3 regions of the Pseudomonas sp. XP2 genome follow, and region 3 is predicted to be linked to each of the others. Evidence: riboswitches for the same ligand, from Rfam matches in the RefSeq annotation. Region 3 holds a riboswitch; each other region holds the start of a gene.
The links. Region 3 has a riboswitch for cobalamin ahead of ACK1VC_RS18415 (CbtB domain-containing protein). Riboswitches for the same ligand answer to the same signal wherever they lie in the genome.

Region 1: another riboswitch for cobalamin. It lies ahead of ACK1VC_RS15275 (ABC transporter substrate-binding protein); the one in region 3 lies ahead of ACK1VC_RS18415 (CbtB domain-containing protein).
Region 2: another riboswitch for cobalamin. It lies ahead of ACK1VC_RS15265 (TonB-dependent receptor); the one in region 3 lies ahead of ACK1VC_RS18415 (CbtB domain-containing protein).

The regions. Positions count from the first base shown of each region.
Region 1 is NZ_JBNRIK010000012.1:156,172-161,139, reverse strand. Features, by position in the region: gene ACK1VC_RS15290 (pseudoazurin) at 1-333, opposite strand, end outside; gene ACK1VC_RS15285 (ABC transporter ATP-binding protein) at 351-1,139, opposite strand; gene ACK1VC_RS15280 (FecCD family ABC transporter permease) at 1,136-2,152, opposite strand; gene ACK1VC_RS15275 (ABC transporter substrate-binding protein) at 2,152-3,162, opposite strand; cobalamin riboswitch at 3,274-3,470, opposite strand; gene ACK1VC_RS15270 (DUF1624 domain-containing protein) at 3,499-4,665, opposite strand; gene ACK1VC_RS15265 (TonB-dependent receptor) at 4,851-4,968, opposite strand, start outside.
Region 2 is NZ_JBNRIK010000012.1:151,141-156,108, reverse strand. Features, by position in the region: gene ACK1VC_RS15265 (TonB-dependent receptor) at 1-1,946, opposite strand, end outside; cobalamin riboswitch at 2,056-2,263, opposite strand; gene ACK1VC_RS15260 (outer membrane beta-barrel protein) at 2,424-3,170, shown strand; gene ACK1VC_RS15255 (GNAT family N-acetyltransferase) at 3,303-3,872, opposite strand; gene ACK1VC_RS15250 (carboxymuconolactone decarboxylase family protein) at 3,951-4,295, opposite strand; gene lpxO (lipid A hydroxylase LpxO) at 4,409-4,968, opposite strand, start outside.
Region 3 is NZ_JBNRIK010000017.1:43,280-48,247, forward strand. Features, by position in the region: gene ACK1VC_RS18405 (LLM class flavin-dependent oxidoreductase) at 1-299, shown strand, start outside; gene ACK1VC_RS18410 (TonB-dependent receptor plug domain-containing protein) at 521-2,995, shown strand; cobalamin riboswitch at 3,190-3,412, shown strand; gene ACK1VC_RS18415 (CbtB domain-containing protein) at 3,507-3,695, shown strand; gene ACK1VC_RS18420 (CbtA family protein) at 3,705-4,391, shown strand; gene ACK1VC_RS18425 (cobalamin biosynthesis protein) at 4,391-4,780, shown strand; gene cobM (precorrin-4 C(11)-methyltransferase) at 4,814-4,968, shown strand, end outside.

The DNA.
Region 1 (4,968 bases), on a different contig from region 3:
AATCACCATCACCATGCCCATCGCCAGGTGCGGAATGCATTGGATGCCGTATACCCCCGGCACGCTGAAGGTCTGCTCGAACGGCTGGTTCAACTTGCTCTTGAAGGCCTCGGCCCCCGCCGGTAGCAGGCCGGTCACGCTGGCCGCATTGTGCCCGTTCTGGGTGGGCAGAAAGCGCACCGTGTCGCCGGGGGCAATGCGCAGGTGGTCCGGCTCGTACACCATGGCGCCCTCGCTGCCGCGGTTGAGCATTTTCACTTCATGCACCTCGGCCAGTGCGGCCGGGGCAAGCAGGGCGCTGGCAAGCAGCAGGGCGACAGGGCGCAACAGCATCAGTGGAACTTCCTGGTTCAGGGGGCGCGAAAACGCAGGATGCGCGCGCCATCGAAGGGATCGGTGAGGTAGCGGGCATGCACGCCAAAGGTGCACAGCAGGCGCTCGGGGGTGAGGACTTCGAACGGTTTGCCAAGGGCGACCAGGCGGCCCTTGTCCAGTACCGCGACGCGGTCGCAGGTGAGTGCCTGGTTGAGATCGTGCAAGGCCACCAGCGTGGTCACGGGCAGGGCTTGAACCTGTTGCAGCAGGCTTAGCTGGTGCTGAATGTCCAGGTGGTTGGTCGGCTCGTCCAGCAACAGTACCTGTGGCCGTTGTGCCAGGGCGCGGGCGATGTGCACGCGCTGGCGCTCGCCACCCGACAGCGACCCCCACAGGCGTGCGCGCAGGTGCAGGGCGTCGAGGTCAGCCAGGGCCTGTTCGACGATGGTACGGTCCTCTCGAGAGAAGGGTGCCAATGCCGACAGCCAAGGTGTGCGGCCCAAGGCAACGGCGTCGAACACCCGGATTGCGTCGAGGGTGTCAGCTTGTTGCTCGACCAGTGCCAGGGCCTGCGCAACCCGGCGGCGGGGCAGTTGTGCCAGCGGTTCGCCCAGCAGTTGCACGTTGCCACTGGCCGGCTTGCGCAGCCCGGCCAGCAACTTGAGCAGTGAGGACTTGCCGGAGCCGTTGGGGCCTACGATGCCCAGGGTTTCACCTGCTACAACGCTCAGCTCGATATCGCGCAGCACGGCAGTGCCGGCCAGTTGCAGCCCTAGGCCCTGGCAACTCAGCGGCGCAAGCTGTACAGCTGTCATGACCGTCATGAGTGCCCTCGGCGGCTGACCAGAATAAGCGCGAAGACGGGCGCCCCGATCAGTGCGGTGACCACGCCCACGGGAATCACCTGGCCCGTGATCAAGGTGCGTGAGAGGACGTCGGCGGCAATCAGGAACAGTGCACCGCCCAGTGCGCTGGCGGGCAACAGGCGGCTGTGGCCTGGGCCGAGCAGCAGGCGCAGGGCATGCGGAATCACCAGCCCGACAAAACCGATGGCGCCGACGATGGACACCATCACGGCCGTCACCAGCGCTGTGCAACTGATCAGCAGTAGCTGGGTGCGCCGCACCGGGATGCCCAGCGATGCAGCCGAATCGGCGCCGAAGGTGAAGGCATCCAGTGCGCGGCGGTGCCACAGGCACACTACCAGGCCAAACAGCGCCACCGGTACGGCCAGCCACACCGATGGCCAGCGCACGCCGCTGAGATTGCCCAACAGCCAGAACAGGATGCCGCGTGCCTGTTCGGCGGTGGCCGACTTGGTGATGAGAAAGGCGGTGAGAGCGTTGAACAGTTGCGAGCCGGCGATACCGGCGAGGATCACCTGCGCGTTGTTGCTGCCAGGGCCGGCCGCGCGGGCCAGTACCAGCACCAGGGCGAACGCAGCCAGCGCCCCCATGAAGGCGCCCCCGGACATGCTCAGCGTCAGGCTACCCAGGCCCAGCAGGCCGACCAGCACTGCACCGGTCGAGGCGCCGGCCGACAGCCCCAGCAGGTACGGCTCGGCCAGCGGGTTGCGCAACAGCGCCTGCAGAACCACACCACAGGTGGCCAGGCCGGCACCGCAGGCTGCCGCGACCAGGGTGCGGGTCAGGCGGTAGTTCCAGACGATGCCGGCGTCGATCGGGTCAACCGGGTAGCCGGCCTGCCACAGCTGGTTGGCCAGCACCTGGCCGACCACGCTGGGCGACAGGTTGGTCTCACCAATGGCGGTGCCGGCCAGCAAGGCAGTCAGCAGTGCCGCCAGGGCAACGGCGATACAAGGTAGCAGGCGGCTCATCACTGGGGTGCTTTACCGCTGGCAAAGGCGGCGGACAGCGTCTGCAGGCCACGGAACAGGCGGATGCCGGCCTGCATGGCGTCGGCGTCGAGGACGATGATGCGATCGTGTTTCACCGCATCCATGTTGCGGGTTACCGGGTCGTTGCGCAGAAACTCCAGCTTCTTCTGGTAGTCGTCGGCGGGGAAGCGGCGGCGGTCCATGCGGGCGATGATCAGCCAGGTGGGGTTGGCCTTGGCCAGGGTTTCCCAGCCTACGGTCGGCCACTCCTCGGTGGATTCGACCACGTTGCGAACGCCCAACGTGCGTAGCATGAAGTCCGCGACCCCTTGACGGCCCGCCACGTAAGGGTCGATGTCGAGGTCAGCGCTGGAGAACCAGAACAGTGCCGAGGTGGCAGACAGGTCCTTGCCGGCCAGTTGCGCCTTGGCGCTGTCCAGGCGGCCTTTCAGCTCGGCGTTCAACGCAGTGCCGCGGTCCTGCACATCGAAGATCTCGGCCAGCTGGCTGACGCTCTTGTAGATGCTGTTTACCTGAAACGCCTGCAGGCGGGTGCCGTCGGCGCCGACCAGGTTGTCTTTGCCTTCGCAGTCCGACGGCAGCAGGTAGGTGGGGATCTTCAGCTCATCGAACTGCTCGCGGGTGCCGACCACACCCTGGGCGCCGACCATCCATTCGAACTGCACGGTCACCAGCTGCGGGCGCTTGCCGACCACGGCCTCGAAGCTGGGGTCATTGTCGGCCAGGCGCGGCACCTTGTCGTTCTGCGCCTGGTACTCGGGCAGCACGTTGTTGAACCACAGCGAAGTGCCCGCCAGCTTGTCGCCAAGCCCGAGTGCGTAGAGTATCTCGGTGCCGGCCTGGCCGATGGTGACGGCGCGCTGCGGGGCCTGGGCGAAGGTCTGCGGTTTGCCGCAGTTCTCGACCGTGAGCGGGTAGTGGGTGGCGGCGGCCTGGGCCAGGCCAGTGAGGCCGAGGCCGGCGAGCAGGGTGGCGAAACGGGGCAGCATGCTGGGCGATCTCCTATCGGACAGTTCGGGTGAGGAACGCACGGACAGGCATCGCCGAGCCCCCGCCGAGGGCAGGGGCAACACTGATGGCCAATCCCGGACACCCCGCCGGTTGGTAAATGTAGGCCGGCAGGTCTCCTGACTGGTGCGTCATGGCCCGGCTCCGGCCTTCCCGGGTTGTGGCCCAGTGGCATCAATGGAGCAGGCTCGGCACCTACAGTTGCGGGGGCAGTTCCGTTTGGCCCGTATTGGCGGGCCTGGGATTCCCTATTAATTCCGTGGTGGAAACCGGCGGCCCGCATGGTAGACCATCGTGCCGCCGGGTGAAAACGCTTTTCAGAAGTACTTCAGCCAGGTGATGTCGCGGCGGCGCGCTTTCAGGCGAGCGAACCCGCGCACCGGCAGGTACAGCGAAACCGCCAGCACCACTGCACCCAGCCACACCGCCGCGATGCCGTCGAAGCCGAAGTAGTCGCCATGGTTGAGGCCGAACAGCGCCACGCAGGCCAGGTACAACAGCTTCAGCACGTACAGGTGCAACAGGTAGAAAAACATCGGTGCTGCGCCAAACACTGCCAGCGCGCTGACCCAGCGGGCCTGGCCGGCGCGCTCGAAGGCGCGCAGCAACAGCAGGCCGCAGCCCAGGGTCAAGGCCAGGAACAGCAGTGAAGGCGGGTACTTGGTGATGTTGAAGAAGCTCATGACGGTTTGTGTGAAGGTGGGGTAACCGCTCCACGGCGCCTCGCCGTAGCCGTTGAACATGCGCAACGCGACAAAGCCCAGCAACGCGATCAAACCCGCCAGCAGCAGGCGCTGCTGGCGTTGGCCAGCCGCACTGCCACGGGCAAACCAGGGGCCCAGGCCATAACCCAGCGCGATGACGCCGATCCATGGCAGCACCGGGTAAGACGTGCGCAGGCGCAGGTTTTCGGAAAACTCAAGCCAGCCCCGGTCGTGCAGGATTGCCCATGGCACGTGCAGGGCTGACTCCACGCCAAAGTGCAGGCCGTCGAGCAGGTTGTGGCCGGCAACGATGGCTGCGCCCAGGGCGAGCAGGGCAGCACGTGGCAGCCATACCAGCAGCGACAGGGCGATCATGCTGACGCCGATGGCCCAGATGACTTGCAGGTAGATGACGCTGGGGGGCAACTGAAAGGTCCAGGCGAAGTTGACCAGGGTGAATTCCAGCACCACCAGGAACAACCCGCGCTTGAACAGAAACGCCGAGACATCGCCGCGGCCTTGGTGCTTTTCGCCGTACAGCCAGGCCGACAGCCCGGTTAGCAGGACAAACACTGGCGCGCACAGGTGGGCCAGGGTCCGGCTGAAGAACAGCGAAGGCTCTGTAGCGTCGATGGTCATCGGGTCGCTGACCTGTCGGTGCAGGAAGAACGTTTCGCGGACGTGGTCCAGAAGCATGAACAGGATCACCAGGCCGCGCAGGGCATCGATGCTTTGCAGGCGCTGGGTGATCAAGGAGGGCGTGGCGCTGGCGCTTGTCATGGAGGGTCGCTGATAGGAATTAATGTCATGTGAAACGTTATCTTATAACTAATCGACGAGAGGTTGGTAGAGGTTTTTGTGTTGCCTGTGCCGGTCTCTTCGCAGCGCAAGGCTGTTCCTACCGGTCGGTGGTGACTGGTAGGAGCAGCCTGGTGCTGCGAAGAGGCCGTTACAGGCAACTCAGGTCAGAAGGTGTAATCAACCGTCGCAAAGTACGATCGTGGCATCCCCATCAACCACTGCTGCCCACTGAACGCCGACTGCACATATTCACGATCAGACAGGTTGTTCAACTGCAACCCC
Region 2 (4,968 bases), on a different contig from region 3:
CGTTGGGAATTGGCAGTATCGGCATAACGCTCATCCACGTAGCGCACACCCACGCCGGCCTCTACCTGCTGGCCGAAGCCTTTGCTCAGCCACAGGTTGGCGGTACGCCGTGGCACGTTGGCCGGCCGGTTGCCGGCACGGTCCTGCGCTACACCGCCGACCATCTCGTCGAAATCGTCATACCTGGCGCGTACCAGCGATGCATTGGCCGACACCTGCCACTGATGCGCCAGTGCCAGTTCCAGGGTTGCCTCAAGGCCATCGGACGTCTGCTGCCCAGCCTGTTGTTTCTCGTGGGTGATCGGGTCGTCCACCAGCAGCTTCTTTTTGACGATGTGGTAGGCGGCCAGCGTCCATTCGCCACGGCCGTTCCAGAAGCGCTGCTTGAGGCCAACCTCGGTCTGTTTCGCCTCGGTCAGGTCATAGTGCATCTGGGTGGGGCTGAGGCTGATGAGGTTGTTGACCCCCTCCTGGCTGGTGGAGTACTGCCCGTACAGCGCCAAGTCATCGGTGACTGCGAACACCAGCCCGGCGCGCCAGTTGCCACCTTGCAGGCTGCGGTCGCTGCGGTTGTCGTTGGCCAGGTTGGTGCGGTCGATGTGGTTCTGGTCGCGGCGCACCCCAGTGACCAGCGACAGCCGGTCGCTCAGCTGCAAGCGGTTCTCGGCGAACAGAGCGAAGGTGTGGGTGCTGGACAAGGTTTGCGGGCGCAGTGGCGAGGCGCTGTGGAACCCGCCCGGTTCTGGCTGCCATGGGTCGATGTAGTCACCGCCCACATCGTTGTAGGGCGCGTTGCTGTCGACGTTGAAGCGGACCTTGTTGTATTCCGCGCCGACCACGGTCTTGCTGGCAAGGCCGAACAGCCTGTGGTCAAAGGTGAAGGTCTGGCGGTCGCCGAACTGTTCCTGGTTGTGCTTGATCTCCAGGTAGCTGCCGCGCTGCAATTGCTGGCGCTCGGCGTCCCAGCTGTAGTCTTCGGCATTGCGCCAGTGGCGGCGGCTTTTGATGTAGTACAGCTGGTTGCTGGCGCTGACGTGGTCGTTCAGCGTCCAGTCCGTGGTCAGCCGGGTCCACTCATCGACGTAGTGCTGCACGTCGTTCTGCACGTTGTAGTTTTTATTGCGCAGGCTGCTGCGGTAGTGGCCGTCGATCAGCGGGGTGCCGTAGTAGTTGGCAGGCTCTGCATCACCACGGTCGTGGGCAAGGGTGAAACTGAGGTCGTCACTGGCATCGAAACGCAGCGCGGCACTCAGGGCCAGGCTGCGCGATGTGGTGCGGTCGACCCAGCCGTTGCCGGCCTGCTGGTTAAGGGTCAGGCGATAGCTAAGGCGCTCGCTGAGGCTGCCGCCGCTGTCCAGGCCGAGCTGCTGGCGGTCCCACGAGCCGTAGCCCAGGCGCAGGTGGTTGCGCACCTCGCCGGCAAACGGTTTTTTCGGGATCACGTTGATCACCGCGCCGGTGGCGCCTTCGCCATGCAGAACCGAAGCCGGGCCGCGAATGACATCGATACGCTCGACCATCCACGGGTCGACCGGGAACGTCTGGGTGCCGGCACCGGTGTACAGGCGTGCGCCGTCGAACAGGGTCATCACCGAACTGTGACCGGCAAAGCCGCGGGCGGACAGGCCTGTGCCGCCGTCGCCGGGGGAGCCGACGAAGGTGATGCCCGGCGACCGCGTCACCGCATCCTGCACGGTGAGGTTGTTGCGCTGCTGAATCTGCTCGGCGCTGATGCTGCTGGTGCTGGCCGGTGTTTCCAGGGCACTGAGGCCGAGGCGCGAGCCTGCCTGGGTCGGCGTGGCCAGGTCGAGGGTGCGGCTGTCGAGGGTGTCGGTGATGGCCGTGGAAGGCAAGGCCAAGGGCTGCCGGTCATGGCCATCGGCCAGGGCCGGGAGGGCGACGGCCAGGCAGGCCGCCAGGGGGTGAAGCTTGAACATACGGGACATGTCGTTCCACTGCTGCAGGAATGAATGGATCCCGGTGGAAAACACGCAAAGGCGAACCATGCAGGCAGGCGCGCGCACGGATTCCGGCCTGCGCCCGCCCACCGCGGGTTGCCAAGTGAAGCTCCAGGCCGGTCTCCGGGCTTGCGAGGGGCATGAAACCTTCACCTTCCCATGCACGTGCACAGTGGTATCTCGAAGGGTTCACTCGCTTACCGTTGCGGGGGCAGCGCCGGACTTGTCATGGGTAACATGACGCACCGGCTTCCCGTTTCACCCTGCGCGCGGCGGCGAAGGGCACCTGAAACTGGCGCGCATCTGACCACTGAAAGGCTAAGGCGTCAAATGTTGGCGTGCCATGAATACGCCGATAAAACACAGGGTTGCGTGTTTTTACTGATTTTTTTTCGAACTTTTCGTGTGGCGTTTGTCTCGAACCGCGCGTTCGTCTTTCGTTACCAAGTCATGGAGACTTTACGCATGCCTGCTCGTCATCTGTTGCGCCACACCTGCCTGCTCGCCTTGATCGCCGCACCGCTGGCCGCCACCGCCGCACCCAGCACCGACCCGCTGTTCACCATCGGTCTGCAGGGCGCCTACGACAAGTTCAAGTTCGAAGGTGGCAGTGAAAGCGACAAGGAACACATGGGCCAGGGCGGTGTGTTCGCCACCTTCGGCAACAAGCTGACAGCCGAATCCGGTTTCATCTACCAAATCGGCGCCGAAGCCAAATACGGCAAGAAGAACGACAACAAGCTCAAGGAAGCCCAGGCTGACCTGGACCTTGGCTGGCGTGCGGCGCTGGACGCTCGCAACTTCGTCGATGTGACCGTGGGCGGCGGCTACAGCTGGTCGCGCTTCGAGCCGGAAATCAACGACCTTGATACCAAGCTCACCGTGAAGTCGCCCTTTGCCAAGGCGGCGCTGGGCTACAACCACCAGTTCGACGCCTCGACCCTGCGGGTTGAAGTGGGCGCGCGCCACACCCTGGACGGCCGTGCGCGGCTGAAAGTGGACGACTTTGGCAGCGACACGGTCGACCTCAAAGACCGCACCAACCCGTACGCCGAAGTGACGTTGCTGATGAACCAGCAGGGCGCTTTGCCGGTGCAGGCCGGGGTGTACTACACCCGCACCGAATACAAGCTGGACGAAGATTCGCCAGTGGCAGACAACACCAAGCTCAAGCGTGACGAGTTTGGTGTAAAGGTGGGCTTGGCGTTCTGAAGCTGAGCGTTTAGCAGGCCCGGCCTCTTCGCGGGTGAACCCGCTCCCACAGGGACCGCACAGCCTTTAGGTGCTGCGCAGTACTTGTGGGAGCGGGCAAGCCCGCGAAGGGGCCGAACCTGCGAGAGAAGGTTAGCGCCCGCGACGCCGCGACACCCGTGCCTCGATGTTCTTGCGCCCGATCAGCAGCGGTGGTTTCTCCACCACCGGCTCCTCTGCCAGCCACTTGTACATCACCAGGCAGTCCACCAGCCCCAGGCGGGCATGGCGATAAGCCTTGGGCAAGCGGCCGACCGTTTCAAATCCCAGCCTGTGCCACAGTGCCACCGCAACTTCATTGCTGGCCACTACCGAGTTGAACTGCAGGGCCAGAAAGCCCTCCTGGCGCGCCAGCTTCTGCGAGTGCTCGCACATCAGGCGTGCCACACCTCGGCCGCGTGCCTGTTCGCACACCATATAGCCGCAATTGCCCACGTGCGCGCCAGGCCCGGCGGCATTGGCCTTAAGATAATAAGAACCCAGCAGCTCGCCATCTTCTTCGGCCAGCAGCGTGTGCAATGGCAGCTCCAGCCACAGCTGGCGGGCCTGATCGATGCTCAGCTCGGGGTCAAAGGCGTAGGTTTCACGGGCCTGGACAATGGCCTGGAAGGTGGGCCAGAAGCGCTCGAAGTCTTCGGCTGTCATAGGGCGAACGTGGATCATGCGGGCTCCTGCAAGGGCTGGGCCGCCAAGTCTGTGGGGCGCGGCGCCGTCGCGCAAGGGCGACGACGCCGTTTGGGCCTAGCCGTTGGCCTTGCCCACCGCATCCATGGCTCGCGCCGAGTACACCAGCGCAGCACCGGCGTTCATCGCCACGGCGACGCCGAGGGCTTCGGCAATTTCCTCGCGGCTGGCCCCGTGCTTGACCGCCTGCTGCGAATGCACGGCGATGCAGCCGTCGCAACGGGTGGTCACGGCCACGGCCAGTGAGATCAACTCACGCGTCTTGGCGTCGAGGTGGTTGGTCTTGGCCCCTGCACCGCTGGCGGTCATGTAACCGGCCACGGTGTCGGGGGAGAGTTGCTTGAGATCGCCGATGCCGGCCATCAACTGCTTACGGTAGGCGTCCCAGTCCATCATGCTCATCGTCTTCACCTTGTGGTGGTTGCGAGTGGAGCTTTCAGGCTAGTCGAAGAGTGACACCTGCGAGGCTTGTACTTTGGTGGGTGTGCAGCAGCACTTGTGGGCGCGTTGAGCCTTCAAATGTAGATGAACACCAGCACCAGCGCTGCAACCACCGCCCACTTTTCCACGTAGTAGCGCAGGCGGTTGCGCTTCTTCAGCGCTTTGCCGCGTTCACGGATCTTGTAGATGCGGGTGAACAACCGGTTGATACCGCCGGTCTTGTCGCCGGCACCGTTGGGCGCGGCGGCGGCGGCCATGACGTTGCGGCTGAACCAGCGGTTGAACGCAGTGGCCCAGCGGTACTTGAGCGGGCGCTCGACGTCACAGAACAGGATGATGCGGTTGTGCTCGGTCGTGTTCGCCGCGTAGTGGATGTAGGTCTCGTCGAAGATCACGCCCTCGCCATCGCGCCATGAGTATTTCTCGCCGTCCACGTCGATGTAGCAACCGTCATCGTTCGGCGTGTCCAGGCCCAGGTGATAGCGGTACGAGCCGGCATACGGGTCACGGTGGCGCACCAGCTTGGCGCCCGGCGGCAGGGTAGCGAACATGGCAGCCTTGACCGTGCCGATGCTTTGCAGCAGTTCGGTGGTGCGTGGGCAGAGGGCCATCGCCGAAGGGTGGCTTTCGCCGT
Region 3 (4,968 bases):
GCAACGCCGGCTCCGAACGCCTGGTGCAGCTGGCCAGCCAGCGCAAGGTGCATGACACCCGGCTGTGGACCGAGATTGCGGCGTTGGGCGGTGGTGCAGGTAACTCCACCTCGCTGGTAGGCACTGCAGACCAGGTGGCCGAGGCCGCACTGGCCTACTACGAGCTGGGGGTTACTACCTTCCTGTTCCGTGGGTTCGACCAACTGCGCGATGCGGTGGAATACGGGCAGGACCTCATTCCCCGTATTCGGGCGTTGGTAGAACAGCATGAGGCTGGACGCAGCACCCGCACAGCCTAGATCCCGACTCGCAGCACCGGCCTCTTCGCGGCGGTTCGACGCCTCGACGAGCCCGCTCCCACAGGAAAATCACTGACCTCAAGGCCTGTGCAATTCCTGTGGGAGCGGGCATGCCCGCGAAGAGGCCGGTGCAGGCAAACACTTTCCCAAACACCCTACGCCAGCCCTGTCAGAGCCTGGCGCCTATTCGCCTGCGTGCTCCACCGTATTCCGAGGACATGATGTCTAGAACACCGCTTTTCGCCCTGCCCCTGGCCTGCCTGCTCACCCCGTTCGCCGACGCTGCTGCAACCACCGAAGACCAACGCCTGGACACTGTCACGGTGATCTCCACTGGCATGCGTGGCAACCAGCGCACCGTCGCCGACAGCCCGGCCCCCATCGACGTGATCAGCAACGAACAGTTGCTGCGCACCGGCCGTGCCGAGCTGTCCGAGGCCATTTCCAAACTGCTGCCCTCGTTCAACTTCGGCACCAACATCGCCGGTTTCCAGTCTGGCGTGCGGCCGCTGAGCAACCGCGGCCTGGGCCCGGCCTACACCTTGGTACTGGTCAATGGCAAACGCCGCCACAACAGCGCCGTGCCGGCCAGCGGCTCGACGGACAACAGCGGTGCCAACGCCGTGGATATCGACATGATCCCGGTCAGCGCGGTGTCGCACATCGAAGTCCTCAAAGACAGCGCGGCGGCTCAGTACGGCTCGGATGCGGTAGCCGGGGTGATCAACATCATCCTCAAAAGCGCCAGCAGTGGCGGCCATTACGAAAGCAGCTATGGCCAGCTGTACAGCGGCCAGGGCGAAACCATCAAGCTGGCTGGCGACCAGGGTTTCGGCCTGGGTGACGGCGGTTTCCTGCACCTGTCGGGGGAGGCACGCAAGCGCGGCACCGCCAACTGGATCGACAAAGCCGACCCTGGTTACCGGGCCTACTTCGAGGACGACCGCCAGGCCGCCTGGGACCACCGCGCTGTGAAGAACGGCGACCCCGACCTGCGCGCCTTCAACCTCGGTTACAACGCCGAACTGCCCATCAGCGACGACCTGAAACTGTATTCGTTCGCCACCTATGCCGAGCGCAAGCTCGAAGCCTTCAACAACTATCGACTGCCCAACAGCAACGCCTCGATCCCCGAGTTGTTCCCCGACGGGTACTTCCCGCTCAACAACATCAAAGACACCGACTACCAGTGGCTGCTCGGCACCCGGGGTGCCGCCGGTGCCTGGGACTGGGACCTGTCCACCACGTACGGGCGCAACAAGAACCAGCAGTCCAGCGACCTCACCATCAACCCTACCTACGGCCCGGCCTCGCCAACCTCGTTCGATGACCTGGCGACTTTGCAGTTCGACCAGTGGGTAAACAACCTGGACATCACCCGCGCTTTTGATCGCGTGTTTGGCCTGGCCGTACCAACCCGCGTCTCGGCGGGCCTGGAACACCGTTGGGAGCGGTTCCAGACCTTCGCCGGCGACCCCGTCGCCTACGGCGTCGGGCCCTACACTTACCCGGCCACCCTGGCCGACGGGCGCCCCAACCCGCTCTACGCGCTGGCCAACGGCCAGACCGCCGTGGGCGCCCAGGCTGCGCTGACCATCCGCCCGGAAGACGAGGCCGATGTGAAGCGCAACAACTATGCCGCCTACATCGACCTCGGCCTGGACCTGACCCCGCGCTGGTACCTGGGCACCGCCGCGCGCTTCGAGCACTACGACGACAACTCGGGCAACACCGCCAGCTTCAAGCTCAATTCACGCTATGAACTGAGCGAAACCGTGGCAATCCGCGGCACTTTGGGCAGCGGTTTCCGTGCCCCGTCGCTGACCCAGAGCGGCTATACGGTCAGCGACAACCGCACCGCGCTGGACGCTGACGGCAATGTGGTGCCGGCCTTGCGCCGCACCGTGGCGCCTGGCAGTGCCGCGGCGCTGGCATTCGGCGGCGACAAGCTCGACCCGGAGAAATCGCGCAACGCCGGCCTGGGCCTGACCTGGCAACCGGCGCGCCGTACCAGTGTCACCCTGGACACCTACCTGATCGACATCGACGACCGCATCCTGTTGACCGAAAACCTCTACGACCGGCAGAACGGTGCCGGTGCCATTGGCGATATGCTCCAAGCACTGGGCCTGGCACGCACCACCTGGATCAACTACTACACCAATGCCTTCGACACCCGTACCCGCGGCCTCGACCTGGTAGGTGACCACACCAGCGAATTCGGTGCCTGGGGCGATGTGCGCTGGACCTTGGGCTTCAACTGGAACAAGACCACTGTGCGCGGCAGCCGGGGCACGCCCGCAGCGCTGGCGGCAGCCGGTATCGAGGTGGTCGGCCATGGCCGCGAAGGTGACCTGGTGGCGGCCTCGCCGAAAACCAAATGGGTACTGGGCAGTCAGTGGTTGCTGGGTAACTTCACCGGCACCTTGCAGACCACCCGCTACGGCAAGGTCGAAACCTGGCAGCAGAATCAGGCCCAGGACCGCACCTTCGGCGCCAAGTGGATTACCGACCTGGACCTGTCGTACCTGCTGTTCGACAGCTTGACCGTCAGCCTGGGCGGCACCAACATCTTCAATGTACGGCCCGACAAGAACGGCGTGTACAACGCCAACGGCAACCAGGCGGCCTACGGCAACCCGCCGTTTCATCCAGGTGGCGGGTACTGGTACACCAAGTTGGCGTATGACTTCTGAAAACATCCTTTGGGTTTAGCGCGGACCTCAGTGGGAGCGGGCAAGCCCGCGAATCAGGCAGATGCGGTGGATGGCACCGGCTTTGCCGGTGTTCGCGGGCGAGCCCGCGCCCACAATGATTGGGCAAACTTTCACCCTGAGCACGGCAGTCACTCGCACACATGGCAATTGACGCAAACCCCGCCCCATGCTCTCCTTATGCCTCACGTTCAGGTGCCCCCCAGGGGGTGAAACGGGAAACCGGTGCGTCGCAGGCCCTCCATCAGGGCCGGACAAGCCCGGTGCTGCCCCCGCAACGGTAAGCGAGTGAAGCGTCTGTGCCACTGTGCCTTGTAGTCCGGCATGGGAAGGTGACGCTTTTCAGGAGCCCTGCTCCTCCTCGCAAGCCCGGAGACCGGCCTGGCGTTCATGAACACCCCGCGGTGGGCGGGCGCTGTTGCATTCCCCTGGGCGGCCACGCATCAGGGATGCCGCGCTTGCCCGTTGCCCACAAAAAGCAGAGGAACGCGTCATGCCCGTCACCAGCGCCAAGCCACACAGCCTTGCCACCCCCGTCACCCTCAGCCAGCGCATCGTCATTGCCGTTGGCGCAAGCCTGCTGGGCCTGTGCCTGGTGTACTTCGCCGGTTTTTCGCACATCGAGGCCGTGCACAACGCCGCTCACGACACCCGCCACAGCGCCGCCTTCCCCTGCCACTGAGTACGCCTGATGATCACGCGCATTGCCCGTACCGCGGGCTTCAGCGGGCTGCTTGCGGCCCTGCTGCTGACCCTGCTGCAAAGCTTCTGGGTCGCCCCGCTGATTCTTGAGGCGGAAACCTACGAATCCTCGGCCCCGGCCGCACACCACGAACATGGCGGCGAAGTGGCCGCCCATGAGCACAGCGCCGACGCCTGGTCGCCGGAAGACGGCTGGCAGCGGGTGCTGTCCACCACCGGTGGCAACCTGGTGGTTGCGGTCGGCTTCGCCCTGATCCTCGCCGCCCTCTACAGCCTGCGCGAACCGCAGCGTGCCGGCACCGGTGTGCTGTGGGGCCTGGCCGGTTTCGCCGTGTTCTGTCTGGCGCCAACGTTGGGGCTGCCACCGGAACTGCCCGGCACCGCTGCCGCCGACCTGGGGCAACGCCAGGCCTGGTGGATTGGCACGGCCAGCGCCACCGCCCTTGGCCTGGCCTTGCTGGTGTTCGCCCGGCACTGGCTGTTGAAGGCGCTGGGCGCCGTGTTGTTGATAATCCCCCATGTGATCGGCGCGCCACAGCCCGACGTGCATGAAAGCCTGGCCCCCGCAGCACTGGAGACTCAGTTCAAGATGGCCTCCTGGCTGACCAACGCTGCATTCTGGGTGGCCTTGGGCCTGCTCAGTGCATGGCTGTTCCGCCGTTCCAGCCAGGCCTGATGCCGGCCTTCTACGCCGGCTTCGGCTGCCGCCGAGGTTGCCCGGTGGATACATTGCAGACCCTGCTGCACCAAGCCTTGGCTAGCCAGGGCCTGGTGCTTGCCGACCTGCGCGGCATTGCCAGCATCAGCCTCAAGGCCGACGAACCCGGCTTGCAGCAACTGGCCGAACGCCTTGGCTTGCCCTTGGTGCTGTACCATAGCGCACAACTGCAAGCCTTTGAGCCGCTGCTCAGCCACCGCTCTGCCACAGCCCATGCCCACAGCGGCTGCTGGGGCGTGGCCGAGAGCGCGGCACTGGCGTTGGCCAGCCAGCGGCCCGGCTGCACCGCCGGGTTACTGCTGACCCGCCAGGTACTGGGCCCGGCGACCCTGGCCCTGGCCTGCTGAACATTTCGCTCCTCTTTCCTGCAAGGACTTTCCATGACGGTGTACTTCATCGGTGCCGGCCCCGGCGACCCTGAACTGATCACGGTCAAAGGCCAACGGCTGATTCGCCAGTGCCCAGTGATCATCTATGCCGGCTCACTGGTACCTGCTGCCGTGCTCGAAGGCCACAAGGCCCAGATCGTGATCAA